4 regions of the Streptomyces sp. NBC_00385 genome follow, and region 1 is predicted to be linked to each of the others. Evidence: riboswitches for the same ligand, from Rfam matches in the RefSeq annotation. Region 1 holds a riboswitch; each other region holds the start of a gene.

The links. A riboswitch is a leader RNA that binds a small molecule or an ion and turns the genes downstream of it on or off. The one in region 1 is predicted to bind S-adenosylmethionine.
Region 2: another riboswitch for S-adenosylmethionine. It lies ahead of OG959_RS28860 (aminotransferase class V-fold PLP-dependent enzyme); the one in region 1 lies ahead of OG959_RS00075 (putative leader peptide).
Region 3: another riboswitch for S-adenosylmethionine. It lies ahead of OG959_RS02900 (hypothetical protein); the one in region 1 lies ahead of OG959_RS00075 (putative leader peptide).
Region 4: another riboswitch for S-adenosylmethionine. It lies ahead of thrC (threonine synthase); the one in region 1 lies ahead of OG959_RS00075 (putative leader peptide).

What each region holds. Positions count from the first base shown of each region.
Region 1 is NZ_CP107951.1:15,219-22,155, forward strand. It holds gene OG959_RS00065 (NtaA/DmoA family FMN-dependent monooxygenase) at 1-1,113, opposite strand, end outside; gene OG959_RS00070 (LLM class flavin-dependent oxidoreductase) at 1,132-2,358, opposite strand; gene OG959_RS00075 (putative leader peptide) at 2,432-2,548, opposite strand; SAM riboswitch class IV at 2,588-2,700, opposite strand; gene OG959_RS00080 (sugar ABC transporter permease) at 3,005-4,285, opposite strand; gene OG959_RS00085 (ATP-binding cassette domain-containing protein) at 4,282-5,061, opposite strand; gene OG959_RS00090 (sugar ABC transporter substrate-binding protein) at 5,162-6,250, opposite strand; gene OG959_RS00095 (flavodoxin family protein) at 6,417-6,869, opposite strand.
Region 2 is NZ_CP107951.1:6,462,355-6,469,291, forward strand. It holds gene ctaE (aa3-type cytochrome oxidase subunit III) at 1-315, shown strand, start outside; gene qcrC (cytochrome bc1 complex diheme cytochrome c subunit) at 372-1,181, shown strand; gene qcrA (cytochrome bc1 complex Rieske iron-sulfur subunit) at 1,178-2,230, shown strand; gene qcrB (cytochrome bc1 complex cytochrome b subunit) at 2,227-3,852, shown strand; gene trpD (anthranilate phosphoribosyltransferase) at 3,975-5,039, shown strand; SAM riboswitch class IV at 5,131-5,248, shown strand; gene OG959_RS28860 (aminotransferase class V-fold PLP-dependent enzyme) at 5,422-6,801, shown strand; gene OG959_RS28865 (Lrp/AsnC family transcriptional regulator) at 6,865-6,937, opposite strand, start outside.
Region 3 is NZ_CP107951.1:644,786-651,722, forward strand. It holds gene OG959_RS02890 (cytochrome P450 family protein) at 1-483, opposite strand, end outside; gene OG959_RS02895 (cytochrome P450) at 480-1,778, opposite strand; gene OG959_RS02900 (hypothetical protein) at 1,982-2,431, opposite strand; SAM riboswitch class IV at 2,478-2,587, opposite strand; gene OG959_RS02905 (phosphocholine-specific phospholipase C) at 2,700-4,766, opposite strand; gene OG959_RS02910 (helix-hairpin-helix domain-containing protein) at 5,036-6,271, shown strand; gene OG959_RS02915 (hypothetical protein) at 6,396-6,937, opposite strand, start outside.
Region 4 is NZ_CP107951.1:3,790,911-3,797,847, forward strand. It holds gene groL (chaperonin GroEL) at 1-675, opposite strand, end outside; gene OG959_RS16620 (cold-shock protein) at 1,042-1,248, opposite strand; gene OG959_RS16625 (MoaD/ThiS family protein) at 1,694-1,972, opposite strand; gene thrC (threonine synthase) at 2,014-3,309, opposite strand; SAM riboswitch class I at 3,327-3,453, opposite strand; gene OG959_RS16635 (glucosyl-3-phosphoglycerate synthase) at 3,607-4,554, shown strand; gene OG959_RS16640 (alpha,alpha-trehalose-phosphate synthase (UDP-forming)) at 4,608-5,999, shown strand; gene otsB (trehalose-phosphatase) at 6,049-6,906, opposite strand.

The sequences.
Region 1 (6,937 bases):
CTTCGCGGCCGCGAGCTCCCGCCACTCCCGGGCGATGGCCAGCGGATCGCGGTACATGCGTACCTGCGCGCGGCCGCGGGCGATCGTGTGTTCGCCGAGGTCCGGGTCGATGTCGGGAAGCGGGCCTTCGGGGTCGTACGAGGACAGGTCGCGGTTCCAGACGAACTCGAGGTGCTTGATCGCGGTGGCGCCGCTGACCTGCTGCCGGCGTACGTCGCGGGCCAGTTCCCGCGCCTCGGCGTCCGTGTCGCCGAGGACGAAGGTCGCGGCGGGAAGGATCAGCAGCTGATCGTGGGTGCGGCCATGGCGGGCGAGCCTGCCCTTGACGTCCGTATAGAACGCCTGTCCCTCCTTGAGGGTGCTGTAGCGGCTGAAGATCGCGTCGGCGCCCTCCGCCGCGAACTCGCGTCCGTCGTCGGAGTCACCGGCCTGGAAGATCACCGGGCGGCCCTGCGGGCTGCGCGGGACGTTGAACCGCCCCTCGATGTCGAAGTGCTGTCCCTTGTGCGCGAAGGACCCGGCCCGGGCGTCCCGGAGGAAGACGCCGGCCCCCTGATCGGCGACGATCTCGTCGCCGCGCCATGAGTCGAACAGTTCGTTGGCCGTGGCGAGGAACTCCTTGGCCCGGGAGTACCGCTCCTCCTGCGGAAGGAATCCGCCGCGGCGGAAGTTCTCGCCCGTGAAGGCGTCCCACGAGGTGACGACGTTCCACGCCGCGCGCCCGCCCGACAGATGATCGAGGCTGGCGAACTGGCGGGCCACCTCATAGGGCTCGTTGAACGTGGAGTTGATCGTGCCGGTGAGGCCCAGGCGTTCGGTGACGGCCGCCAGGGCGGACAGCACGGTGAAGGTGTCGGGGCGCCCGACGACATCCAAGTCGTAGATCTGCCCGCCCTGTTCACGGAGCCGGAGCCCTTCGGCGAGGAACAGGAAGTCGAACTTGGCCCGTTCGGCGGTACGCGCGAAGTGCGCGAACGAGCTGAATTCGACATGGCTGCCTGCCGCGGGATCGCTCCACACGGTGGTGTTGTTCACGCCCGGGAAGTGGGCGGCGAGATGGATCTGCTTGAGCGGCTTGCCGGTGCTGGTGCCGGCGCCGTTGCTGGTGCTCATGTCTGTGGTCCCTCCGGCTCAGACGGCGGCGTAGCGGTTGGCGGGGCGGGCGAGTCCGAGCAGCCCGCGCAGGGTGCCGGCCTCGTAGGCGGTCCGGAAGGCGCCTCGGCGCTGCAGTTCGGGTACGAGTTGACGGGTGATCGCCGGGAGGTCGTGGGCGGTCGCCGCGGGGCGCAGCCGGAATCCGGTGAGCCCGGCCCGCTGCCATTCCAGGAGCAGGTCCGCCAGTTGCGCGGGTGTGCCGGTGAAGACCTTCGCGTCACTGGTGTACGGATATCCCGCGAGGCCGTCGAGCCGGTCCCGGCGGGCTGCTGCGGCTCCGGGATCGTCGTCGAGGAAGACGACGAGGTCCCCGAAGATGTGGAGGGGCTCCTCCGCGCGCCCCGCGGCTGCCTGTTCGGCACGTATCTCTTCGACGATGGTTCGGGCCCGGACCGCGTCGTGCGGGGTGACATAGCCGATGTCCGTGGAGCGGGCCACCAGTCGGAACGGCACGCTTTGGTGGGCCAGGGCGCTGACGACCGGCTGTCCCTGCGGGGGCCGGGGCGTGATCGAGGGGCCCTTGACACTGAAGTGCCGTCCCTCGAAGTCGATGTAGTGCAGCTTGTCGCGGTCGATGAAGCGGCCGGTGGCGACGTCGCGTATCTCCGCCCCGTCCTCCCAGCTGTCCCAGAGTCGGCGCACCGCCTCGACGTAGTCGGCGGCCTCCTCGAAGAGTTCGGCGGTCAGGTCGCGGACGGCCGGGGTGTCCAGGTCCTCGACGCCGAAGTGCGGGAACGTGCGGCGGCCGAAGTGCGCGGCTTCGTGCTGCCGGGCCGACACCTGAATGCGCAGACCGGCCCGGCCGGTGCTGACGTAGTCGAGCGTGGCGATCGCCTTGGAGATGTGGAACGGCTCCGTGTGCGTGGCGACGACGGTGGGAACGAGCCCGATGTGCCGGGTCAGCGGGGCCACGCGGGCGGCGACGAGTACCGCGTCGAGGCGCCCGCGCTCCTGGTCGGTGCGGTCGTCGGGCCCCGTGAACCGCGAGGACTGGAGCCCGAGCGCGTCCTCGATCGTGACGAAGTCGAGCAGGCCGCGTTCGGCCTCCTGGACGGTGTCGGCCCAGTACGCGGCGGTGAGCAGTTCCCCGGGCCGGGCCTCCGGCTCACGCCATGCGGCCGGGTGCCAGCCCGCGCCGTTGAGCGCGACGGCGAGGTGCAGGGGGGAGGACAGGGGAGGGTGCGGGGATGACGGTGCGGACACGACAGGCTGCCTTCCTGATCGACCGTGGGTGATCGCCGGGCCTCGTCGGGAGGTTCGGCGTCGCGGGTACGGATCAGGAACAACAGAGCGCGGCAGCCACGCGCTGGAGGTCGATGTGGGGCCGGGAGTAGAGGTGGACGCGGCGCCGCGGGGCGAGCACCCTGACGAGCGGGCAGGTCACCGATGGCATGACCGTCGCCTCCGCTCTTCCGGCTCGGCGGGCCCGGAGGCCTCGCGCTTGCGGAACCCGGACGGGCCCCGCCTGGTCGTCACCTGAAGCACCCCGCCGCGCAGGAGGGTTGCCGGTCGGCAAGCCAGGGCTTGACGCTGACACTCATGACCTGCCCGGAACGCTACGCGCGCCGGGCCCGCCGCGCAATGCCCGGCGGATCATGGCCGTACTCGCCTTGCTCCGACTCGCCTTGGTCCGACTCGCCTTGCTCCGACTCGCCTTGCTCCGAACGACAACAACGCGGCTGCGCCGCCTGTTCCGTCCACCCGCCCTATCAGGGCGGAGAGTTCCGGCGTCACCGTCCCCGCCCCCGGAGGACGGTGAGCGGCACCTGCGCACCGAGCCCCTCCCGGGCTCCGGATCGCGGCAGTCCGGACGCGCCTTGACCGCCGCACGGGCCCGTCCGCGTACGGATCACGCGCGCCCCGCCGCCTTCTGGGTCCTGCGGGACAGCGAGTCCACGACCACGGCCGCCAGCAGGACCGATCCCGTGATCATGAACTGGACGGCGTTGCTGACACCCATGATGTTCATCCCGGACTGGATGGACCCGATCACCAGGGCGCCGAGCAGGGCCGACCAGACGGAGCCGCGCCCGCCGAACAGACTGGTCCCGCCGATGACGGCGGCGGCGATGACGTTCATCAGCAGATTGCCGCCGCCCGAGGTCTGGCTCGCCGACTGGATCTGTCCGGCGAGGAAGAGGCCCCCGACCGCCGCCATGGCGCCGGCGATCGAGAAGACGGTCATCCGGACGAACGGCACGCTGATGCCGGCGCGTCGCGCCCCCTCGGAGTTGCCGCCGACCGCGAACACCTTCCGCCCGTACGTGGTGCGGCGGAGCACGAAGTCCAGTACCACCAGCACGATCAGAAAGATCAGAAGGGCGAGCGGGAGGCCCTGGTACTGGTTGAGGATGTACGCGGTGACGAACGCGATGGCGGCGATGACGACGGTACGCAGCACGATCTCGGCGACCGGCCGGGACGGCACCCGGGCCGCTCTGCGGCGTGCGGCGTCCAGGAGGGAGGCCGTGAGGAAGAGTCCGACCCCGACGGCCGCGGCCGCGTAGGCGGCGGCCGGGCTGTGGTAGATGGTCGAGTAGATCTCGGCGACGATGCTGTCGGCGGGGATGTTGACCGTGCCGCTGGATCCCAGTACCTGGAGCATCAGCCCGTTCCAGGCGAGGTTGCCTGCCAGGGTGACGACGAAGGCCGGCACGCCCACTTTCGCGAAGAAGAAGCCCTGGATGAGGCCGACGGCCGCTCCGCCCAGCACCGCGACGAGAAGCGCCAGCCATTCGTTCATGCCGTTCAGGACGTTGAGCACGGCGAAGATCGCAGCGCACAGGCCGCTCACGGAGCCGACGGACAGGTCGATCTCGCCGAGGAGCAGGACGAAGACGATGCCTACGGCGATCATGCCGGTGCCGACGATCTGCTGGCTCAGGTCGGAGAGGTTCTGGGCCGAGAGGAACGTACTGTTCAGGCTGCCGAACACGGTCCAGATGATGATCACGGCGATGACGACGGGCAGGGAGCCCAGTTCCCCGCTGCGCGTCTTGCGCCAGAACTCGCCGGCGTACCCGCGGATGCCCTCGTCGCGGACGAGCAGGCGGGTGTCGACGGCCGGCATGGCATCGCGTGCGGGTTCCTGGGCGGCGTCGTCGGCGTCGCGGGCGGGATCGCGGGTCATCGCTCCTCCTCCCGCTTGCGGGCCTGGCGCCGGGTGACCGCGCTGTCGGAGGCCCCGGTGATGGCGGAGATGATCTCCTCGGTGGTGGTGGAGCGCCGGTCGAAGAACCCGTTGTTGCGGCCGAGTCGCATCACCGCGATCCGGTCCGCGACCGCCATCACGTCCACCATGTTGTGGCTGACCAGGATGGTGCCGAGGCCGCGGTCGCGGAGCCGCTCGACCAGGTCCAGCACCTCGGCCGTCTGCTCCACACCGAGCGCCGCTGTGGGCTCGTCCAGGATGACGACCTGGGGATCGCCGATCAGCGAACGGGCGATCGCCACCGTCTGACGCTGTCCGCCGGACAGCGAGGCAACGGGAATGCGGACGCTCGGGATGCGGATGGACAGCGTGTCGAGCAGTTCACGTGACCGCTGGTCCATGCGGACCTCGTCGAGCACGCCGAAGCGGCGCAGTTCACGGCCGAGGAAGAGGTTGCCGACCACGTCGAGGTTGTCGCACAGGGCCAGATCCTGGTAGACGGTCGCGATGCCGAGGTTCTGGGCGTCGTGCGGGCGGCCGATGGTGACCTTGCGGCCCCGCCATTCGATGGTGCCCTCGTCGGGTGGGTTGACTCCCGCGATCGCCTTGACCGCGGTCGACTTGCCGGCTCCGTTGTCACCGACGAGCGCGACCACCTCGCCGGGGTGGACGTCCAGGTCGAAGCCCGACAGCGCCTGGACGGCGCCGAAGCGTTTGGAGATCCCCCGCAGAGTGAGCACAGGTTCTTGCGGCAAAGGAACCGCCTCCTCCGCTGCCCGTCCGTACGGGCCGGCGGTCTCGTCCCCCGCCGGACGACCGCGCGGAGGCGTTCGTCCGGAGTCGTGGACACCGGGGCTACTGGAGACCGGTCTCCTCACAGGCGTCCGCGTAGTTCGCGGTGCAGATCTCCTCGACGGAGTAGAGGCCGTCCTTGACGACGGTGTCCTTGATGTTGTCCTTGTCGACCACGACCGGGGTCAGCAGCTTGGCCGGGACCTTCTCGCCGCTGCCGCTCGTGACGGTGGTCGGTGTGAGGTTCTTGGGGATGTCCTTGCCCTGGGCGAGGGCGACCGCCATCGCAGCCGCGGTGTCCGCCTCCGGCTTGTACGGCTTCTCGATGGTGATGGTCTGCGTTCCCCCGAGGATCCGCTGGATCGCGTCGAGCTGGGCGTCCTGACCGGTCAGGGGCACGTTGATGCCGGCCGCCTTCAGGGCGGTGGCGATGCCTGCGGCCAGACCGTCGTTGGCCGAGTACACGCCGACGATCTTGTCCTTGCCGAGGGCACTGATGGCGCCCGCCATCTGCTGGTTGGCGTTGTTCGGGTCCCAGTTCGGGGTGTCGTACTCCTTACCGATCTTCACCTTGCCGTCGAGGACGGAATGGGCGCCGGCCTTGAACTCGGCGGCGTTCGGGTCGGTCGGCGAACCGTTGTGCATGACGATCTCGCCACTGTCCGCCTTGTCGCCCAGCGCGTCCAGCAACGCCTGGCCCTGCAGTTCGCCGACCTTGCGGTTGTCGTACGAGACGTAGGCGTCGACGGGCCCCTGCGCGAGCCGGTCGTACGCGACGACCTTCACGCCCGCGTCGCGTGCCTTCTGCACGGAGGACTGGATCGACTTGGCGTCGACGGCATCGAGGATGAGCACCTGGTCGCCCTTGGCGAGAGCGGTGTTCACCTGCTGCTGCTGTGTGGTGGCGCTCTCGGCGGCGTTGTAGTAATCGATCTGGGCGCCGGGCGCCAGTTCCTTGATCTTGTCCTCGATGTACGGCCGGTCGAACTTCTCGTACCGCGTGGTCTTGCTCTCGGGCAGCAGCAGGCCGATCTTGACCTCGTCGGCTTGGCGGTCCGCTCCCGGCTGCGCCGCGCCGCTGGTCGCCACCGCTCCCAGGGACAGGGCTGCCGCTCCGGCCAGGGCTATCGCGCTCCGCAATGTGCTCCTCATGGGAGGCTCCTTCTCGTACTGCGCCGTCCCTTCGCGGGGAGAGCGCGGAAACGAAACCACACTTTTGGCCTACATATCGACATTAGCGGCAACCCGGAGACCGGCAAGCGGGTGGCGGTGACGGGGCCGCCGCGCCCGGCCACCGGGCCATGAAAGGCTTCGCGCGTCAGTCCGCCAGGCCGGCAGCGAGGGTCGCCCCCAGTTCCCAGCACGCATCGGTGTCCGCCTTGGCGATCTCTCCCGTGACTTTCACGGCGTCCGCCGCACGACGCCATCCCAGCCCCGTCGTGATCGACTCGATGGCCCGCACGGCACCGGTGACGTCGTTCCCGCCGTGTACGTAGTACCCGAAGGGACGGCCCCGCGTCGCGTCCAGGCAGGGGTAGTAGACCTGGTCGAAGAAGTGCTTGAGGGCGCCGGACATGTAGCCGAGGTTGGCCGGGGTACCGAGCAGCACACCGTCGGCGGCGAGGACGTCGGACGCCGTCGCGGCGAGCGCCGCCCGCCGGACGACCTCGACCCCCTCGATCTCATCCGTCGTCGCACCGGAGACGACGGCTTCGAACAGCGCCTGGCAGTTCGGCGAGGGAGTGTGATGGACGATCAGCAAGGTAGCCACACCCGGAACCCTGCAGTGGCCGCCGCCCTGCCGCAAGTGAGCCGGAGTCCGGCGCGCCGGGCGCCGCT
Region 2 (6,937 bases), 6.4 Mb from region 1:
TGGTTCGTGATCACCTTCGTGATGGGTTCGATCTTCATCGGAGGCCAGGTCTTCGAGTACACCGAGCTGGTGAAGAAGGACGGCCTCTCGCTGTCCTCGGACCCGTACGGCTCGGTGTTCTACCTGACCACCGGCTTCCACGGTATGCACGTGACAGGCGGTCTCATCGCCTTCCTGCTCGTTCTGGGCAGGACATACGCAGCCAAGAGGTTCACCCATGAGCAGGCGACCGCAGCCATCGTCGTGTCCTATTACTGGCACTTCGTCGATGTCGTGTGGATCGGCCTGTTCGCCACGATCTACATGATCAAGTAACCGGGCTCGTACCCGATCCATCATCGACGCAGAAGATCCTGACACCGGGGTAATCCGTGAAAAAGCTCTCCGCACGACGACGCCATCCGTTGGCGGCGGTCGTCGTACTACTCCTCGCGCTTGCGGCTACTGGGGGGCTGTACGCCGCGTTTGCGCCCGCGAGTAAGGCGCAGGCCGACGAAACCGCCCAGTCCCTCGCCATCGACGAGGGCAAGAAGCTGTACTCCGTCGGTTGCGCCAGCTGCCACGGAACCGGCGGTCAGGGCACCACCGACGGGCCCCAGCTTGTCGGCGTGGGCTCGGCCGCCGTGGACTTCCAGGTCGGTACCGGGCGTATGCCGGCGCAGCAGCCGGGCGCCCAGGTGCCGAAGAAGAAGGTCATCTACACCCAGGCCGAGATCGACCAGCTGGCGGCGTACGTCGCGTCGCTCGGCGCCGGTCCGATCGTTCCGACCAAGAGCCAGGTCAGCCCCGAGGGCGCGGACGTCGCCAAGGGCGGCGACCTGTTCCGTACCAACTGCGCGCAGTGCCACAACTTCACGGGTGAGGGCGGTGCCCTCACGAACGGCAAGTACGCCCCGCCGCTCGAAGGCGTGGACCCGAAGCACATCTACGAGGCCATGCAGACCGGCCCGCAGAGCATGCCGTCCTTCCCTGACTCGACGATGCCCGAGCAGCAGAAGAAGGACATCATCGCGTACATCAAGACGGTGAACAGCTCGGAGTCGGAGAGCCCCGGCGGCCTCAGCCTGGGCGGACTCGGTCCGGTCAGCGAAGGCCTGTTCGGCTGGATCTTCGGTCTGGGCGCACTGATCGCAGTTGCCATCTGGGTCGCGGCCCACACCGCTAAGGCCAAGAAGTCATGAGTAGCCAAGAGATTCCAGAAGAGAACCTGCCCGCAGAGCAGGACGCCGCGCACGGCGCGGTAGAGGGTGCGGGCGATCCGTTCGCCGACCCGGGGCTGCCGGCCCACAGGCCGCGCATCCAGGACATCGACGAACGGGCCGCCAACCGGTCCGAGCGCGCGGTCGCGTTCATGTTCACGCTGTCCATGCTGGCGACGGTGGCGTTCATCGCCTCCTACGTCATCTTCCCGGTCGACAAGATCGTCTACATCTTCCCGTTCGGTCACGTGAGCGCGCTCAACTTCTCCCTGGGTCTGACCCTGGGCGTGGCGCTCTTCGCGATCGGCGCGGGCGCCGTCCACTGGGCGCGCACCCTGATGTCGGACGTCGAGGTCGCGGACGAGCGTCACGCGATCGCGGCCGAGCCCGAGGTCAAGGCGAAGGTTCTCGCCGACTTCGCGGCAGGTGCCGAGGAGTCCGCGTTCGGCCGGCGCAAGCTGATCCGTAACACCATGTTCGGTGCGCTGGCCCTGGTGCCGCTCGCCGGTGTGGTGCTGCTGCGCGACCTCGGTCCGCTGCCGGAGAAGAAGCTCCGCTCGACGCTGTGGGCCAAGGGCAAGCAGCTCGTCAACATGAACACGATGGAGCCGCTGCGTCCCGAGGACGTCGTCGTCGGTTCGCTGACCTTCGCCATGCCCGAGGGCCTGGAGGAGGACGCGCACGACTTCCAGAAGCAGATCGCCAAGGCCGCACTGATGATCGTCCGCATCGAGCCGGACAACATCAAGGACAAGCGCGAGCGCGAGTGGGCCCACGAGGGAATCGTGGCCTTCTCCAAGATCTGCACCCACGTGGGCTGCCCGATCAGCCTGTACGAGCAGCAGACGCACCACGTGCTCTGCCCGTGCCACCAGTCCACCTTCGACCTCTCCGACGGCGCCCGCGTCATCTTCGGTCCGGCCGGTCACGCTCTTCCGCAGCTGCGGATCGGCGTGAACAGCGAGGGCAACCTCGAGGCGCTCGGTGACTTCGAAGAGCCCGTCGGTCCTGCATTCTGGGAGCGCGGATGAGTACTGCGACCGACACGAAGCGCAAGGCGCCCGCCGGCGAGAAGGTGGCCGACTGGGCGGACGGCAGGCTCGGGATCTACTCCCTGGCCAAGGCCAACATGCGCAAGATCTTCCCGGACCACTGGTCCTTCATGCTCGGTGAGATCTGCCTCTACAGCTTCATCATCATCATCCTCACGGGTGTGTACCTGACGCTGTTCTTCCACCCGAGCATGAACGAGGTCGTGTACCACGGCCCGTACGAGCCCATGCAGGGCATCCGGATGTCCGAGGCCTACGCCTCGACCCTGAACATCAGCTTCGACGTCCGTGGCGGTCTGCTCGTCCGGCAGATCCACCACTGGGCCGCGCTGATCTTCCTGGCCGGCATGTTCGTGCACATGATGCGCGTCTTCTTCACGGGTGCGTTCCGCAAGCCCCGTGAGATCAACTGGCTGTTCGGCTTCCTGCTGTTCGTCCTGGGCATGTTCACCGGTTTCACCGGCTACTCGCTCCCGGACGACCTGCTCTCCGGCACCGGTGTCCGCTTCATGGAGGGCGCGATCCTGTCCGTACCGATCGTCGGTACGTACCTGTCGATGTTCCTCTTCGGCGGGGAGTTCCCGGGCGGTGACTTCGTCGCCAGGTTCTACTCGGTGCACATCCTGCTGCTGCCGGGCATCATGCTCGGGCTGCTGGTGGCCCACCTGATCCTGGTCTTCTACCACAAGCACACGCAGTTCGCGGGTCCCGGCCGGACGAACAAGAACGTCGTCGGCATGCCGCTGCTTCCGGTGTACATGGCGAAGGCGGGCGGGTTCTTCTTCCTCGTCTTCGGTGTCATCGCGATCATCGCGGGCATCGCCTCGATCAACCCCATCTGGGCCATCGGGCCCTACCGCCCGGACCAGGTGTCCACCGGCGCCCAGCCCGACTGGTACATGGGCTTCTCCGAGGGCCTGATCCGTGTCATGCCGGGCTGGGAGATCAACCTCTGGGGCCACACGCTGGTCCTGGGCGTGTTCGTCCCGCTGGTGATCTTCCCGCTGGTCCTGGCCGCGATCGCGGTCTACCCGTTCATCGAGTCCTGGGTCACCGGGGACAAGCGCGAGCACCACATCCTGGACCGTCCGCGCAACGTGCCGACCCGTACCGCCTTCGGCGTCGCGTGGATCACCTGGTACATGGTGCTGCTCATGGGTGGTGGAAACGACCTCTGGGCCACGCACTTCCACCTGTCGATCAACTCGATCACCTGGTTCGTGCGGATCGCGTTCTTCGTCGCTCCGGTCATCGCGTTCGTCGTCACCAAGCGGATCTGCCTCGGCCTTCAGCGCCGGGACAAGGAGAAGGTGCTGCACGGGCGCGAGTCCGGCCTCATCAAGCGCCTGCCGCACGGTGAGTTCGTCGAGGTCCACGAGCCGCTGGCACCCGCTCAGCTGCACACGCTCACCGCGCACGAGCAGTACAAGCCGGTCGAGATCGGCCCGTTGGTCGACGAGAACGGTGTCAAGCGCAAGGTGTCCGTGGTGCAGAAGGTGCGGGCCAGGCTCAGCAAGGGCTACTACGGCGAGGACAGCCAGATCGCCAAGCCCACCGCCGAGGAGTACAAGGAGATCACCAGCGGCCACGGCCACCACTGATCACCTGAACTGATCGCCACAGCAGGAGCCCCGTCCATTCGATGGACGGGGCTCTTCGCTGTCCGTGGCGCTCGATAGGGTGGACCCATCCCCTTTATCGGCTGTGGACCCAGGAGCGGACCATGAACGTTGTGACCCCGGTCGGCGGCGACAGCGTGGCGGCTCGTTCCTGGCCCGGCGTGCTGACCCCCCTGCTGCGCGGCCAGGACCTGACCGAGGACGACACCGCTTGGGCGATGGACCGCATCATGAGCGGCGAGGCGACCGATGTGCAGATCGCCGGCTTCGCGGTGGCGCTGCGCGCCAAGGGCGAGACCGTCACGGAGGTCTCCGGCCTGGTCCGTGCGATGTACGAGCACGCCACGACCATCCATGTGCCGGGCCGCACGGTCGACATCGTGGGCACCGGCGGGGACATGGCCAAGACGGTCAACATCTCCACCATGTCGGCGATCGTCGTGGCGGGGACCGGCGCCAAGGTCGTCAAGCACGGCAACCGCGCCTCGTCGTCGGCCAGCGGTTCCTCCGACGTCCTGGGCAAGCTCGGCGTCAACCTGGACCTGCCCCCGCAGCGCGTCGTCGAGGTAGCCGAGGAAGCGGGCATCACGTTCTGCTTCGCCGTCAAGTTCCACCCCGCCCTGCGGTACGCGGCGAAGGCCCGGGCGGAGCTGGGCGCGCCGACCACCTTCAACATCCTCGGGCCGCTCACCAACCCGGCCAAGGTGCGCGCGCAGGCCATCGGCGTCGCCGACCTGCGCATGGCGCCCATCGTCGCGGGCGTCCTCGCCGAACGCGGCAACTCCTCCCTGGTCTTCCGGGGCGACGACGGTCTGGACGAGCTGACCACCACAGCGACCTCCCGTGTCTGGGTCGCCAGGAACGGCACGGTGCGCGAGGAGGCCTTCGACCCGCGCGACGTCGGCCTGGACCTGGTCCCGGTGGACGCCCTGCGCGGCGCCGACGCCTCGTACAACGCGGATGTGGCCCGCCGGCTGCTCGCCGGCGAGACGGGCCCCGTACGGGACGCGGTCCTGCTCAACTCCGCGGCGGCGCTCGTCGCGCTGGACCCGGGGGAGGGCACGCTCGCCGAGCAGCTCACCGCGGGAATCGCGAAGGCCGCCGAGTCCATCGACTCGGGCGCGGCCGGCCGGGCGCTGGAGAGATGGGTCGTGGCCAGCAACGCCTGAGAGGGCTCAGGGCACGGATGTGAGGCAGGGCGCAGTCCAGATCATGGACTGCGCCTTGCGCGTTCGCGTACGTATGGCAAGATGCTGCGCAGGTCATGAGTGACAGCGACTACGGCCCCGGCCCGCTGTCCGGCAACCCTCCGTCCGTGGCGGGGTGCCCCGGGTGAAGACCAGGCCGCAGGCAGCGAGGTCTGCGGCAAGCGCGGACCCCTCGACATCGTGAGATGTCCACCCGTGGGGTCCTGGTCCTCAGGGAGCCTCTTGTGAGCAAGCGAATGCGATAGGGCTTTTCGGCCCTCCTCCGCACACCCTTCTTTCTTCCTCCGTGCTGCCGCGTATCCGCAGGCACGCGGGATTCGCCTGCCTGTTACGGGAGTTCGCCATGTCTGTCCTCACTGCTGCCACCGACCAGTCGATTTGTGCCCCGCTGCCGGTTCTGGGCAAGGATGTGACGGTTCCGCTGGTCACCGGCGGCGAGGTCACCTACGCCGCGCTGGACTACGCCGCCAGCGCACCGGCCCTCCAGCGGGTGTGGGACGACGTGGCCGCGTACGCGCCGTACTACGGCAGCGTCCACCGCGGGGCCGGCTACCTCTCTCAGCTGTCCACGGACCTCTTCGAGAGCAGCCGCGTCACCGTCGCGGAGTTCCTCGGCTGCCGCGACGACGACCAGGTGGTCTTCACCCGGTCCACCACCGACTCGCTCAACCTGCTCTCCGCGGCCCTGCCCGCCGACTGCCAGGTGTTCGTCTTCGAGACCGAGCACCACGCCTCGCTGCTGCCCTGGCGCGACGCCCGGGTGACGTACCTGAACGCCCCGCGCACCCCGGACCAGGCCGTCGAGACCCTGGAGCGCGCGCTCGCCGGCCGTGACCCCTACGGGCCCGCGCTGGTCTGTGTCACCGGCGCCTCCAACGTCACCGGTGAGCTGTGGCCGGTCAAGGAGCTCGCCGCCGCCGCGCACGCCCACGGTGCCCGGATCGTGCTCGACGCAGCCCAGCTCGCCCCGCACCACCCCGTCGACATCGCCGAGCTGGACGTCGACTGGGTCGCCTTCTCCGGTCACAAGCTGTACGCGCCGTTCGGCTCGGGCGTCCTCGCCGGCCGCTCCGACTGGCTGACCGCCGCCGAGCCCTACCTGGCCGGCGGCGGCGCCTCCCGCCAGGTCGCCCGGCGCGCCGACGGCGGGGTGGACGTCGAGTGGCACACCACCGCCGCCCGCCACGAGGCCGGTTCGCCCAACGTCATCGGTGTCTACTCCATCGCCTCCGCCTGCAAGGCCCTCACCGAGGCCGGGTTCGACAGCCTGGTCGCCCGGGAGCAGCGCCTCGTCACCGAGGTCCGTGCCGGACTCGCCGAGGTGCCCGAGGTCAAGGTGCTCTCGCTGTTCGGCGACGACGCCCCGCGGGTCGGCGTCATCTCCTTCGTGGTGGAGGGCTGGAACAGCTCGCACTTCGCCGCGGCGCTCTCCGCCGAGTACGGCATCGGGGTGCGCGACGGTCTGTTCTGCGCCCACCCCCTCGTACGCACCCTGCTCGGCAGTGACCCGCAGGACGTCGGGGAGTGCGGCGCGCCGGAGGCGGAGCCGGGCCAGAAGTCCCTCAACGCGATCCGGGTCAGCTTCGGTGCCGGTACGCCGGACGAGCACGTCGAGCGCTTCCTGCGGGCGGTCAAGGAGCTCGTGAGCGAGGGCGCCCAGTGGAAGTACCGCACCGAGGACGGCCGTTGCGTCCCGGACCGTGGTACCGCCACCCAGGTCTGAGGCCCTCGGTACAAGAGGCCGGGTACGGACAACTGTCCGTACCCGGCCTCAATGCTGACGTGGCTACGCGTCCAGCCCGATGGCGAAGGCCGCCTCCAGGTCGTGCTGGGAGTACGTGCGGAACGCGACATGTGTG
Region 3 (6,937 bases), 630 kb from region 1:
CAGCGGCTGCGCGAACACCGACTTGAGGTCGACGACGGCCCCGTCCCTGCCGCCCTCGGCGAGGGCGTCGAGCAGCTCCTCGGTGAACTTCTCGATGTCGGAGCGTATCGCCTCCAGCCGGCGGGGCGTGAGCGCCTGGGAGGTCTTGGTCCGCAGCCGGCGGTGCTCGTCGCCGTCGACGGTGAACATGGACCGGCCCGCGTCGATCATGCCGATGAGGGGCCACGCGTGCGTCACCTCGCCGCTCTGCCACAGGCCCCAGGCGTCGAGGTCCTTCACCAGTCGCGGGTCGAGCAGGAGCTGCCGCGCGTCGGCGTGCCGGGTGAGGGCCCAGGCCGGGACACCGAGCAGCTCGATCCGGGCCAGCGGTCCGGCGTCGCGCAACCGCGTCGTCTCCCCGTCCAGGTCCTGGACCATCGGGTCGATGACGACGGTCCCGCCGTTCGGGGCTGCGGCCTGGGCGGCGGCGTGGGGGCAGTTCACGAGAAGTCTCCTGTCGTACGAACGGGGGTGAACCGAACGGGGAGCGAGGTGGTGCCACGCAGGAACGCGGAGGGCCGTCGTACGAGGTCGTCGACGGGAACGGCGAGCTGGAGATCGGGCAGCCGGTCGAGCAGGACCTCGATGCCGGTACGGGCGATGATCTCGGCGATCTCCTGGGCGGGGAACGGGCACCGGTACTCGCCGTGGCTGAAGGCGAGATGGGCGCCGTTGCCGCCCTGCGCCGGTCCTCCGGTGCCGGACACGCCCTGCCGGATCAGCGGGTCGGTGTTGGCTGCGCCGAGCCCGAGCAGCAGCATGTCCCCGGCCTTGATCCGCTGACCGCCGAGCCGGGTGTCCCGTACGGCCCAGCGCCCGGCGAGGATCTGGGTCGGCGTGTCCTCCCAGAGCACCTCGTTCATGGCCTCACCGATGCTGCGCCGGCCACGGGCCATGGAGTCGGCGAACGCGTCCTCGGTGAGCATCAGCCGCAGGGAGTTGCTGACCCAGTCGGCGGTGGTGAGGTGCCCGGCGGCCGTGATGGCCATCAGGTCGAGCATGTACTCCTCGTCGGTGAACGCCTCGGGGAAGGCGAGCATGCGGGAGGTCACGTCATCCCCGGGCACGGCCCGTTTCGCGGCCACCAGCCGGGCCATGTGTTCCCCGAACCGCAGATGGGCGCTCTGCGCGTCCGGTCCGCCGTCGGCCAGGTCCTTCAACACCTGGGCGATGTCGGCACCTTCGTCATCGGGAAACCCGACCAGGCGGGCGAGGACGAGAACGGGAAGGGGCTCGCAGAAGTCGGCGACGAGGTCGGCCGTGCCACGGCTGCACACGTCGTCGATCAGCCGGTCGGCCAACTGCTCGCAGTGGCTGCGGATCTGGAACGGATCGGCGCCTTCGAGGGCCGGCCCGACCATCCGGGCATGCCGCCGGTGCTCCTCGCCGGCGCTGAAGTAGATGGACGGCAGGGGGCGCCCCACCATCGGCAGCAGCGGCCAGTCGTCGGGGATGTGGGGCCACTGGTTCCACAGGCCGACATCGCGCGGGAACAGCTCGCCGTCACTGGTGACTTGATGGAGTTCGCGGTACCCGATGACCAGCCAGGCCGGGAACCCGCCCGGCAGTTCCACGGGGACGACGGGTCCGTGGTCACGCCGCATGGTGCGGTACACGGCCTGCGGTTCGGTCTGGAACCCGGGGCCGCCGAGCGGCACGGCTCCGGTGTGCGCCGGACAGCCGGGAGGAGGCGGAGGAGGGGAGGTCGGCGCGGGCTCTGTGGAAGAAGGGCGCGTCATGAGTCCTGACTCCTGTGGCGACAGCTGCACGCGTCATGATCATGCGATCAACGCATGTTCACTATAAGGATTTTGTGTGACCTCGGAACGGTCAACGGCGATCAATCCCACACCCTGAACGGAACAACAGGACGACAACTCGGCACAATTGATGAGCATCGCGATGTACCGCTCGGGCCGACGCGCATCACGACGGAGCGGGCCTAAGCCAGGAACGCACGGCCCCCGGCACGGTCACCGTCGGCCCCGGCCTCGCACAGCTCCCCGCCCTCGTACCCGACGTTGACCAGCCCAGCGGCACCCCCCGCTGCCGCACCCGCGGCTACTGAACCCTCACCATCGCCGTACTCGAGCTTCAGCGCATGCCAGCGCGCCAGCCAGTACACCCGCCCGCGGTGACCGGCGAGGGTGTCCCGCAGCGCGGCGGGAGCGTGCGTCCACACGACGGGGAGGGCACCCGCGTAGTCGAAGGCGGCCCGCAGTTCGACCCACCCGTCGTCGCGGACATCACCGGAGGTGAGCAGGATCTCGACGGCCTGCCCCGGCTCCTGGCGGCACTTCTTCGCGTGGATCCAGTGCACGCGGTGGCCCGCGGCGTAGCGCGAGCACTCGTCGCTCCGCACGGAGTCGTTCTGGGTGAGATGACGCAGCATGGTGGGGTTCGCCTTCCGGGACAAGGACCCCGAGCGCCTGCACCGTGGTCCGCTGTTCCCCGTGCCCTTCGCACGGGGCAGGTCGTCACCCGGAGCACCCGCAGCGGAGCGGGGTGCCGTCCAGCAAGCCGGGGCTGTGCACTGGAACTCATGACCCGTACAAGATGCTAACGCACGCAAACCAACCGCCCGACGGGTGGTCAGGGGCCGGCGGGCGCCCGCCCGACGGACACCGCCCGCCCCCGACCACCTCTCCAGGCGCTGCCGGTCACCCGGTGACGAGACCCGGGTCGCTCGTACCGGCCTGACCGGTCTCGACGTGTCCGGCGAAGCGCCGCAGGAACGTGGGTTCCACGTCGGACACGACGGTGACGTCGTACCAGTTCTTGCTCCCCCGCAGGTCAAGCACCTGCTTGACAGTGGCGCCCGCACGGACCTCGACGGTCTGCACGCCGCCCCCGTACCCGGCGGCGCTGCGCACGGTCAGACGGACGGCAGCGGAGCCGCCGTTGACGAAGGTGAGCTCAAGCCCCCCACCGGACGTGACATGACGAGCCGTCACCTCGGGTCCCGTCACGTTCCCCCCGGCCCGGAAGGTGCGCAGGAAACCGTTGGGGCCATGGACGGTGAGGTCGGTCACTCCCTTGGAGTAGGCCGTGTTCCAGCTGTCCGCCAGGGACTTGCCGGCTTCGGTGGTGTACGTCCACGGCCCGTCGGTGCGGTTGGCGGAGGTCACCAGGAACTGCGCCCCTGCGGCGGCGCCGCCGCTGAAGGTGAGGCGGTACTTACCGGTGGCCGTATCGGCGGCACCGTCGACGAAGGGCGCGTAACGCAGCGGCCGGGTGGGCCGTGCGCCCTTCTCCTGCTTGGGCACGCTGCCGGTGGCGGGCGGGGCGGGGACGTAGTCGGGGTGCCGGAGGCGGTCCGGAGGTTCGTAGGCGTCGGTCGACGGCAGCGGGACGTCCGAGGCGTCCGCACTACGGAAGTCGAAGGCAGAGGTGAGATCTCCGCAGACAGCGCGCCGCCAGGGCGAGATGTTGGGCTCGTGCACACCGAAGCGCTGTTCCATGAACCGGATGACGGAGGTGTGGTCGAAGACCTCGGAGCACGCGAACCCGCCGGTGCTCCAAGGGGAGACGACGAGCATGGGCACCCGCTGACCGAGCCCGTAGGGACCGGCGGCGTACCGGATGTCGCCGGGGAAGTAGTCGGCGGTGGTGTCCACGGTGGACAGCCCCTGCGCGGGCCCCGAGGGCACGAAGGGCGGCACGACGTGATCGAAGAAGCCGTCGTTCTCGTCGTAGGTGATGAAGAGGGCGGTCCGGCCCCAGACCTCGGGGTCGGCGGTCAGCGCGTCCAGTACCTGGGAGATGTACCAGGCACCGTAGTTGGCAGGCCAGTTGGGATGCTCGCTGTAGGCCTCGGGCGAGACGATCCAGGAGACCTTCGGCAGCGTCCCGGCCCGGACGTCGGCCTTCAGGTCGTCGAGGAGCCCGCCACCGTTCTTGATGTCGGTACCGGTGCGGGCCTTGTCGTGGAGAGGATCCCCGGGCTCGGCGTTGCGGTAACCGTTGAAGTACAGCAGCGAGTTGTCACCGTACGTCCCCCGGTAGGCGTCGTCGATCCACCCCCAGGACCCGGCGGCGTCCAGCCCGTCACCGATGTCCTGGTAGACCTTCCACGACACCCCGGCCTGCTCCAGCCGCTCGGGGTAGGTGGTCCAGCCGTATCCTGCCTCGTCGTTGCCGAGCACGGGGCCGCCTCCGGAACCGTCGTTCCCCGTGTACCCGCTCCACAGGTAGTAGCGGTTGGGGTCGGTGCTCCCGATGAACGAGCAGTGGTACGCGTCGCAGACGGTGAACGCGTCGGCGAGGGCGTAGTGGAACGGTATGTCCTCACGTGTGAGGTGAGCCATGGTCGTCGCGGTCTTGGCCGGCACCCATTGGTCGTACGCACCCTTGTTGAACGCCCGGTGCCCGCCGGCCCAGTCATGGTTCAGGTCCCGGAGGAACTGCATCCCGAGCTCGTCGGCGGGCGGCCTGAACGGCAGCACCTCCTTGCCGAGGAGATCCTTCTGGTGCCAGACCGGCTTTCCGCTGGGGAGCGTGACGGGCCGCGGATCACCGAAGCCGCGCACGCCGTTCATGGTGCCGAAGTAGTGGTCGAAGGAACGGTTCTCCTGCATCAGGACAACAATGTGCTCGACGTCCTGCACGCTGCCCGTACGCCCCTTCGCGGGAAGGGAGGCGGCGCGGGCGATGCTGCTCGACAAGGCCGTATAGGCGGCTGTCCCTCCGGCGAGTTGCAGGAGGCGTCGACGGTTCAGTTCTGCCATGGGTGGGGGCCTCTGTGGGGTGAGGGGATATGGCGACGAAAGCGACTGGAGTGTCCCAGAATCGGGTGGCCCTGCGGAAGACGCGTGCGGTGTGCATGCGGTGGCGGTCGGCGGAACATTCGCCGACGGGACGGGGCGGACGGCCACTTGCCGGAACCAGGCAGACCCGCGCCCCCAGAACTGCCGACAGGTGTTCTTGCCGGTTCGGCGCCACCCCCCGCACGCTACGCGGGCAGCACGCGCTGCCGACAGAACGCGAGGGACCCCGAGTGAGACACGTGCCCTTCTTCCGCTGGGTATTGACGCTGGGCATGGTGCTGATCGGATGCTCGGCGGCCGTCTTCATGGCCGTACCGGACATGCCCGAGCTCCGGCAGGTCGACCTGACCGTGCTCCACGAGGCACCGGACGGGGCCTGCACGGTCCGCTGGAGGAACCCCTTCGACGAGGAGCAGCACGAGGACCCGTACCAGTGCGATCCCGACCGTGAACCGAGCCGCAAGGGGCCGTACTACGACCCGGAGTCGGCCCCCGGCCAGGACACCGGCTTCGTCGTCACCGAAGGCGAGGCCAAGGGCGAGCTCTACGCGCTGGGCCAGGACGACGAGGCGGTCACCGAGCAGCTCGAACTCTCCGACACACTCGTGATACTCGGGCTGTTCCTCACGGTCTCCGGCCTCGTCGGGGGGAACATCCGCGCATTGATCCGTATGCGAGGCGTCGAGCGGGATCTCATCCGCCGGGCCGGTCGGCTGAGTCATGCGGCCGGCCTGGTGGCCGAGGACTACGCAAGGGCGGTGACCGCGGTCCGCGAAGCGTGGACACCCCTGCACCAGGAACAGCTCGACAGGGAACTGTCCCGGGTCCCGGCGTCACGACTCCGCCACGACGACAAGCGCCGGTTCAGTACGAAGGAGTGGGAGAGGGCCGGCATCCGGTCCGTGCGGGACGTGCTCGACACCGGCGTCTGGACGCTGGGACAGCTCCCCGGAGTCGGGCGGCGCACGGCCGAGCGAGCGGTCGCCGCCGCGCAGCGCACGGCCGTGGAGACGAGCAAGGACGTGCTGGTGCGGATCGCGCCGGACCGTCCCACGCCGCGGACCACAGCGCTGATCACGGCTCTGCACGTGCTGCTGGAAGCCGGGCCGGGGGCTCGCAGGGCTGCGGAGAGCGCCCAGTGCCTGTCCACCCGGCTGGCACTCCTGCTGCCCGACGCCTCCGCCGCTTCCGGACACGCCCAGATGCTGCGAACCGGCCCGGAACAACGCAGACGGACCCGGGCCGCGGTGGACGAGTTGCGCCGTCTGCTCGACCAGGCGGAACAGACCACCGCCGACCGACAGTTCGGTCAGGCCTCGGCCGACCTGCTGCGGGCCCCGGACGGCGACCGGACCGGGCTGTCGGCCTGGGTGGACTTCGAGTCCCGCTCCGGGGACTACTACCGTCTGCTGGCAGAGGTCACGGGCGGCGTCGCTCCCCGGATCGACGAGCGCCTCAGCCCGTAGAGCCGGGGAGGTCCAGTAGCGCCGCGTGAGGGTCGTAGTGGTCGGAGCCGACCGAGAAGTGCCACGCCGAGCGCGGCGGCACAGGAAGACGTTTGTGGCCGTCGGCTCGCCGGCCACAAACGGGTCAGTCGAGCTCGTTGAAGCCGTAGCCCGAACCTTGGGTCGCGAGCTTGATCTGCAGCGTCCGGTAGCCCGGCTCGCCTTCGTCCGCGTACTTGCCCCAGTACTGGCACGTGTATCCGGTATCAGCGCCGTACGCGAATGCCTTCGCGGCAGGCAGCTTGTCGCAGGCGACCTTGCTGGCGTCCGTGCGCCCCGACTCGGAACCGTACTGCTCGTTGATCAGCTGGTAGACCAGCTTGCCGACCAGCAGGCCCTTCTTGGGCTCCTTGCTGTACGAGATGATGCTGCTGCCCGAGGTGTAGCTGTCGCCGATCTTGACCTCGTAGGGGATCTCGGCCCCCTCGTACGTCACCACGCACTGGCTGACCGCACCGGCCTTCTTGGTCACCCCGCCGGCACACTTGGCACTGGTCTTCCCGGGGACCTTGGCCATGCTGAGCACGTCCTCGCGCAGCGCGTGCTCCACCTTCCGCTCCAGGGGAGCGTCGGCCCCGGGGAGCGGGGTGACCCTGAGTTTGTCACCGCTGTCCCGCATGTACACGT
Region 4 (6,937 bases), 3.8 Mb from region 1:
GATCTTCGAGTTCACGATCAGGATGTACGGGTCGTCCAGGGACGACTCCATGCGCTCCATGTCCGTGGCGAAGTACGCCGAGATGTAGCCCTTGTCGAAGCGCATGCCCTCCGTGAGCTCGAGCTCCAGACCGAAGGTCTGGGACTCCTCGACGGTGATGACGCCTTCCTTGCCGACCTTGTCCATGGCCTCGGCGATGAGCTCGCCGATCTGGGTGTCGGCAGCGGAGATGGAGGCCGTCGAAGCGATCTGCTCCTTGGTCTCCACGTCCTTGGCCTGCTCCAGGAGGGCGGCGGAGACGGCCTCGACGGCCTTCTCGATGCCCCGCTTGAGAGCCATCGGGTTCGCACCCGCGGCCACGTTGCGAAGGCCCTCGCGGACGAGTGCCTGAGCGAGAACGGTGGCGGTGGTCGTACCGTCGCCGGCGACGTCGTCCGTCTTCTTGGCGACCTCCTTGACCAGCTCCGCACCGATCTTCTCGTACGGGTCCTCCAGCTCGATCTCCTTGGCGATGGAAACACCATCGTTGGTGATCGTGGGGGCGCCCCACTTCTTCTCAAGGACGACGTTGCGGCCCTTGGGGCCGAGGGTGACCTTGACGGCGTCGGCGAGCTGGTTCATGCCGCGCTCAAGACCGCGCCGGGCCTCCTCGTCGAAGGCGATGATCTTGGCCATATGAAGTGGTCCTCCCGGACAGGGGTGGATTTCTCCGGACCGAGTGGCGCCCGCGACGGACGGCCTGCGTGCCTGCCGGTTCCTTGCCCCGGAGGCCTGCGGGCCTCACCGGCCCGGTCCAAGTTTCTGTCACTCTCACCCAGAGAGTGCTAAGCCAATAATTAGCACTCGACCCCCGGGAGTGCAAGCTTCCCCCTCGGGATGTGGACAGCGGCGAGGGGCACGGCGCGAGCGGCCCGGGACGCACGAAGGCCCGTACCTGTGGGTACGAGCGGCCCGGGACGCGCGGAGGGCCCGTACCTGTGGGGTACGGGCCCTCCGTGCGTGAGTAGTGTCGTCGACCGACTGCGTCGAACCCGGCCGGGCTCAGCCGACGGCGAGCTTGACCATGTCCGCCTGCGGCCCCTTCTGGCCCTGCGAGATCTCGAATTCAACTCGCTGACCCTCTTCGAGGGTGCGGTACCCGTCCATCTGGATCGCGCTGTAGTGGACGAAAACATCCGCACCACCGTCGACCGCGATGAAGCCGTACCCCTTCTCCGCGTTGAACCACTTGACGGTGCCCTGAGCCATGCCTAACTCCCCTATTACTGGCCCTTGCACAGGACCGCACTTCGCGGGCCCGGGTCAGAACTCACCCTCCGACAGGAGAGGGTGGGTGCGCCGGAACGCGTCGACCGCGGCCGAATGTATCTGCCCAACTGCCCTCTGCAACAGGTCAATCGGACGAGAATTCTGAGCAGAACCGATCGCCCGAATATGAGGAATTCATGAGATTCCAGGGCAAGTCGGGCCAGGCAAAGGCGACTTATGGCGCAAGGAGCTCGAACACTTTGGCTGCTTCTTGTCGTGGCCAGGCGCATTCTCATATGCGGGGGGCACGGGCAGCGGAGGGGACTTCCCTCACTGTACCCCGCTCAACCATGCAGAATTGCCCCCTCCGCTTCTCTTGCGGAGGGGGCAATCATGGTCACGCTGTGAAGTCGGCCCGGTGGCCGCGAAAGGCCCGGGCCGTGGCTCAGCAGCCGCCGGCGACGGCCGGGATGATGGAGATGCCCGCGCCGTCCGGGGTGACCGCGTCCAGGCCGCCCTCGAAGCGCACGTCGTCGTCGTTGACGTACACGTTCACGAAGCGGCGCAGCTTGCCCTGGTCGTCCAGGACGCGGGCGGCGATGCCCGGGTGGTCCTTCTCCAGGGACTCGATGACCTGGGAGAGGGTCGCGCCCTCGGCCGGGACCTCGGCCTGGCCGCCCGTGTAGGTGCGGAGGATGGTGGGGATACGGACCTTGACGCTCATGGTGGGTGCCCTTCCTGAAGTCTCGGGTGGTCGGAAGCTTCTCAGCTGGTGGCAGCGAGGCCCGCGGCGCGGAAGGCGTCCAGGCTCGGGCGGATCGTGGCGCTCACCTGCGAGGTGGCGGCCACGGCGTCCAGCGTCTTGAGGCCGTCACCGGTGTTCAGGACGACGGTGGTGAGCGACGGGTCGAGCAGACCGGCGTCGATCAGCTTCTTCGTCACGCCGACCGTCACGCCGCCCGCCGTCTCGGCGAAGATGCCCTCGGTGCGGGCCAGCAGCTTGATCGCGTCGACGACCTGCTCGTCGTTGACGTCCTCGACGGCGCCGCCGGTGCGGCGGGCGATGTCCAGGACGTACGGGCCGTCGGCCGGGTTGCCGATCGCCAGGGACTTGGCGATCGTGTTCGGCTTCTGCGGCCGTACGACGTCGTGACCGGCCTTGAAGGCGGTGGAGACCGGGGAGCAGCCCTCGGCCTGGGCGCCGAAGATCTTGTACGGCTTGTCCTCGACCAGCCCGAGCTTGATCAGCTCCTGGAGACCCTTGTCGATCTTCGTGAGCTGCGAGCCGGACGCGATCGGGATGACGAGTTGGTCGGGCAGCTGCCAGCCGAGCTGCTCGCAGATCTCGTAGGCCAGCGTCTTGGAGCCCTCGCCGTAGTACGGGCGCAGGTTGACGTTGACGAATCCCCAGCCCTCGCCGAGCGGGTCGCCGATGAGCTCGGAGCAGAAGCGGTTGACGTCGTCGTAGTTGCCCTCGATGCCGACCAGCTCACCGCCGTACACCGCGGCCATGACGACCTTGCCCTGCTCCAGGTCGTGCGGGATGAACACGCACGAGCGCAGACCGGCCCGGGCGGCGGCGGCGCCCACGGCGCCGGCGAGGTTACCGGTGGAGGAGCAGGACAGCGTGGTGAATCCGAAAGCGCGGGCGGCCTCGACGGCGATCGCGACGACGCGGTCCTTGAAGGAGTGCGTCGGGTTGCCGGAGTCGTCCTTGACGTACAGACCGCCGGTGACGCCCAGCTCGCGGGCGAGGTTGTCGGCCTTGACCAGCTTGGTGAAGCCGGGGTTGATGTTGGGCTTGTCCGCGACATCGGAGGGGACCGGCAGCAGCGGCGCGTAGCGCCAGATGTTGTTGGGTCCGGCCTCGATGCGCTTCTTCAGCTCGTCCGGGGAGCCGCTCGGCAGGTCGTACGCCACTTCGAGCGGCCCGAAACAGGACGCGCAGGCGAAAAGGGGGCCGAGTGCGAATCGCTCTCCGCATTCGCGGCAGGAAAGCGCCGCGGCGGGACCAAGGTCCACGGAAGTCTCGGTGGGTGCTGCAACAGTCTCGATAGCCATGATGGCGAGGCCCTTTCTCCTCATCTTCCTCGCGACGCATTTCGTCACGAGACGGAATTGGCACCTTCCCCACCTGACCTCGCGGTCGGCGGGAGGGTTGCCGGGACTTCAACGGGCCGTTCCCTCAGTCCCTCTGGATGAGCGCTGTGGCACTGGACCATGGATCCAGGCGTTTATCGGCGGATGGACCCCGGCATGCGACGGCCATCTGCGTTGTTCAAGACTGTAACCGAAGCACCGGACTGTTGAGATAGTCGTCCGTACCGCGAGATGGATCACATACAGGGAGTATCGACCGTGCTGGAAGAGGTCGAACGCTGGCTGACCAGGCGTTCCTGGTCAGCCGCCGACCGTCCGATGGACCGTCTGCTCGACGCCAGGAACGGCGCGAACGGTGCGAGCGTGAGTGTGGTGCTGCCCGCGCTGAACGAGGCGGAGACGGTCGGGGACATCGTCACGACGATCCGGCGCGAGCTCATGGAGAAGGTCCGGCTGGTCGACGAGCTCGTGGTGATCGACTCCGGTTCGACGGACGCCACCACCGAGGTCGCCCGCCGGGCCGGCGCCCGCGTCGTCCACCGCGACGCGATCCTGCCCCGCGTTCCGGCCGTCCCCGGCAAGGGCGAGGTGCTCTGGCGGTCACTCCTGGTGACCGGTGGCGACATCGTCTGCTTCATCGACGCGGACCTGAAGGACTTCTCGGCGGACTTCGTCTCCGGCATCGTCGGCCCGCTGCTGACCGATCCCTCGGTGCAGTTCGTCAAGGCCATGTACGACCGCCCGTTCGGCGACACCACCGGTCAGGGCGGCCGGGTCACCGAAATGGTGGCACGCCCGCTGCTCAATCTGCACTGGCCCCAGCTGGCCGGGTTCGTCCAGCCGCTGGGCGGCGAGTACGCCGTGCGCCGCTCGCTGCTGGAGCGGCTGCCGTTCCCGGTCGGTTACGGAGTGGAGCTGGGCCTGCTCGTCGACGCCCTGCACACGGTCGGCCTGGACGCGCTCGCCCAGGTCGACGTCGGTGTCAGGAAGCACCGCCACCAGGACGGCCAGGCGCTCGGCCGGATGGCGGCCGCCATCTACCGGACCGCTCAACTCCGCCTTTCCAGGGGGCATCTGGTCCGCCCGTCACTGACCCAGTTCGAGCGCGGTGAGCACGGGTTCGTCCCGCGCACCTACCCGGTGGACACCGAGGAACGGCCGCCGATGCGCGAGATCGAGGAGTACGTTTCACGCCGCGCGGCGTGACGTGGCCTGCTTTCGCACGTTTGGGCGGTTCATGATCGGGCTAGATTTCGCCCATGGTCTCCGAGCAAGCCCCTCAGCCCGCTGCCCAGGTACTCGTCGCGTCCAACCGCGGCCCGGTCTCGTACGCGCTGCGCGAGGACGGCACCCTCGACGCCAAGCGCGGCGGAGGCGGACTCGTCTCCGGCCTGAGCGCCGTGGACGACAAGATGTGGGTCTGCGCCGCCCTCGGGGACGGTGACCGGGAGGCGGTGCGGCGCGGGGTCGGCGAACCTGGCGTACGGATGCTCGACATCGACGCGGACGTGCACGCCGACGCGTACAACGGCATCGCCAACTCGGTGCTCTGGTTCGTCCACCACCTGCTCTACCAGACCCCCGTCGAGCCGGTCTTCGACGCGGAGTTCCGCCGGCAGTGGGCCTCCTTCGAGACCTACAACCGGGCCTTCGCCGTCGCGCTCGCCGAGGAGGCGGGCGAGGGCGCCGCGGTCCTCGTGCAGGACTACCACCTGGCGCTGGTGCCCGGGATGCTCCGCGAGCTCCGGCCCGACCTGCGGATCGGCCACTTCTCGCACACCCCGTGGGCACCCGTCGACTACTTCCGGCTGCTGCCCGACGACATCGCCGAGCAGCTGCTGCGCGGCATCCTCGGCGCGGACCGGGCGGCGTTCCTGACCCGCCGCTGGGCGGACGCGTTCATCGGCTGCTGTGCGGAGATCCTCGGGGGCACCGGGCACACCCGGATCGGGGTGCACGGCCTGGGCGCCGACGCGGACTTCCTGCGCCGCCGCGCCCATGAGGCGGATGTGGACGAGCGGATGGCGGCGCTGCGGGAGCAGGTGGGCCCCGGCCGGAAGACGATCGTGCGGGTGGACCGTACGGAACTGTCCAAGAACATCGTCCGCGGGATGCTCGCCTACCGCGCCCTGCTCGACGAGCGGCCCGAGTGGCGCGGGCGCGTCGTCCACATCGCGTTCGCCTACCCCTCGCGCCAGGACCTGGCGGTCTACCGGGAGTACACGGCCGAGGTGCAGCGCGTCGCCGACGGGATCAACGAGGCGTACGGGACGGCGGACTGGACCCCGGTCGTCCTCCACGTGAAGGACGACTTCGCCCGCTCGCTGGCGGCGTACCGGCTGGCGGACGTCGCGCTCGTCAACCCGATCCGGGACGGCATGAACCTGGTCGCCAAGGAGGTCCCCGTCGTCTCCGACGACGGCTGCGCGCTGGTGCTGTCGCGGGAGGCGGGGGCGTACGAGGAGCTGGGCGCCGACGCGATCACGGTGAACCCGTACGACGTGTCCGCCACCGCCGCGGCCCTCCACGAGGCGCTGACGATGGCGGACGACGAGCGGACGGCCCGCACGAAGCGGCTGGCCGCGGCGGCCACCGCGCTGCCGCCGCAGCAGTGGTTCCTGGACCAGCTGGAGGCCCTCGGCCAGGGCTGACGGACCGGGTGGAGGCGCGCTCGGCCGAAGCCCTCGGCCGGGACAGCCCTCAGAGGCGCTCGGCCAGTGCCGACAGGAACGCGACGACGGCTCCGGGGCCCGGCAGCGACAGGTCGGCGCGTTCGGCCAGTTCGGGCACTTCCGCGCTGCCGCTGCAGATCAGCAGGCCGGGGGTGCCTTCGGGGCCCTCGGTGCGGAGCTTGTCCACGGCGGCGTACGCGGCGAGGTCGCCCAGGTCGTCACCGGCGTAGAGCACGGAGCCCGCGCCCGTCTCGTGCACGTACTGCGTGAGGGCCACGCCCTTGTCCATGCCGGAGGGCCGCAACTCCAGTACCAGCCGCCCCGGTTCGACGATCAGACCGTGGCGGGCGGCGAGCTCGCCCAGGGGGCCGCGCAGGGCCTCGAAGGCGGCCTGCGGGTCGGCGGCGCGGCGGGTGTGGACGGCGAGCGCCTGCCCCTTCTCCTCTATCCACGTGCCGTGCCAGGAGTCGAACCGGTCGAGTACGCCTGGGAGTTCGGCCCGCACGGCGGCGACGCCGGGGTGCGGGGCGGGGGCGTGGACGGTGCCGGAGACGGCGTCCCAGCGTTCGGCGCCGTAGTGACCGAGGACGACGAGCCGGTCCAGTCCCGCGACCCCGGCGAAGCCGCCGTAGCGGACCGCGACGCCGGCCGGGCGGCCGGTGATCACGGCGATCGACGCGACCTTGGGCGCCAGCGCGGCCAGTGCCTCGACGGCGCCGGGGTGGGCGCGGGCCTGTTCGGGATCCGGGACGATGTCGGCGAGCGTGCCGTCGAAATCGAGTGCGATGACGGCGCGGTCGGGCCGGGCGAGGAGCGCGGCGAGGCCCTCCTGTCCGGCGGGGGTGACCGGGGCCGGCAGGGGCGGGGTGTGCGGAGTGCTGCCCATACGCCGAGCCTATAGGCGGTGGCCCGTCCGC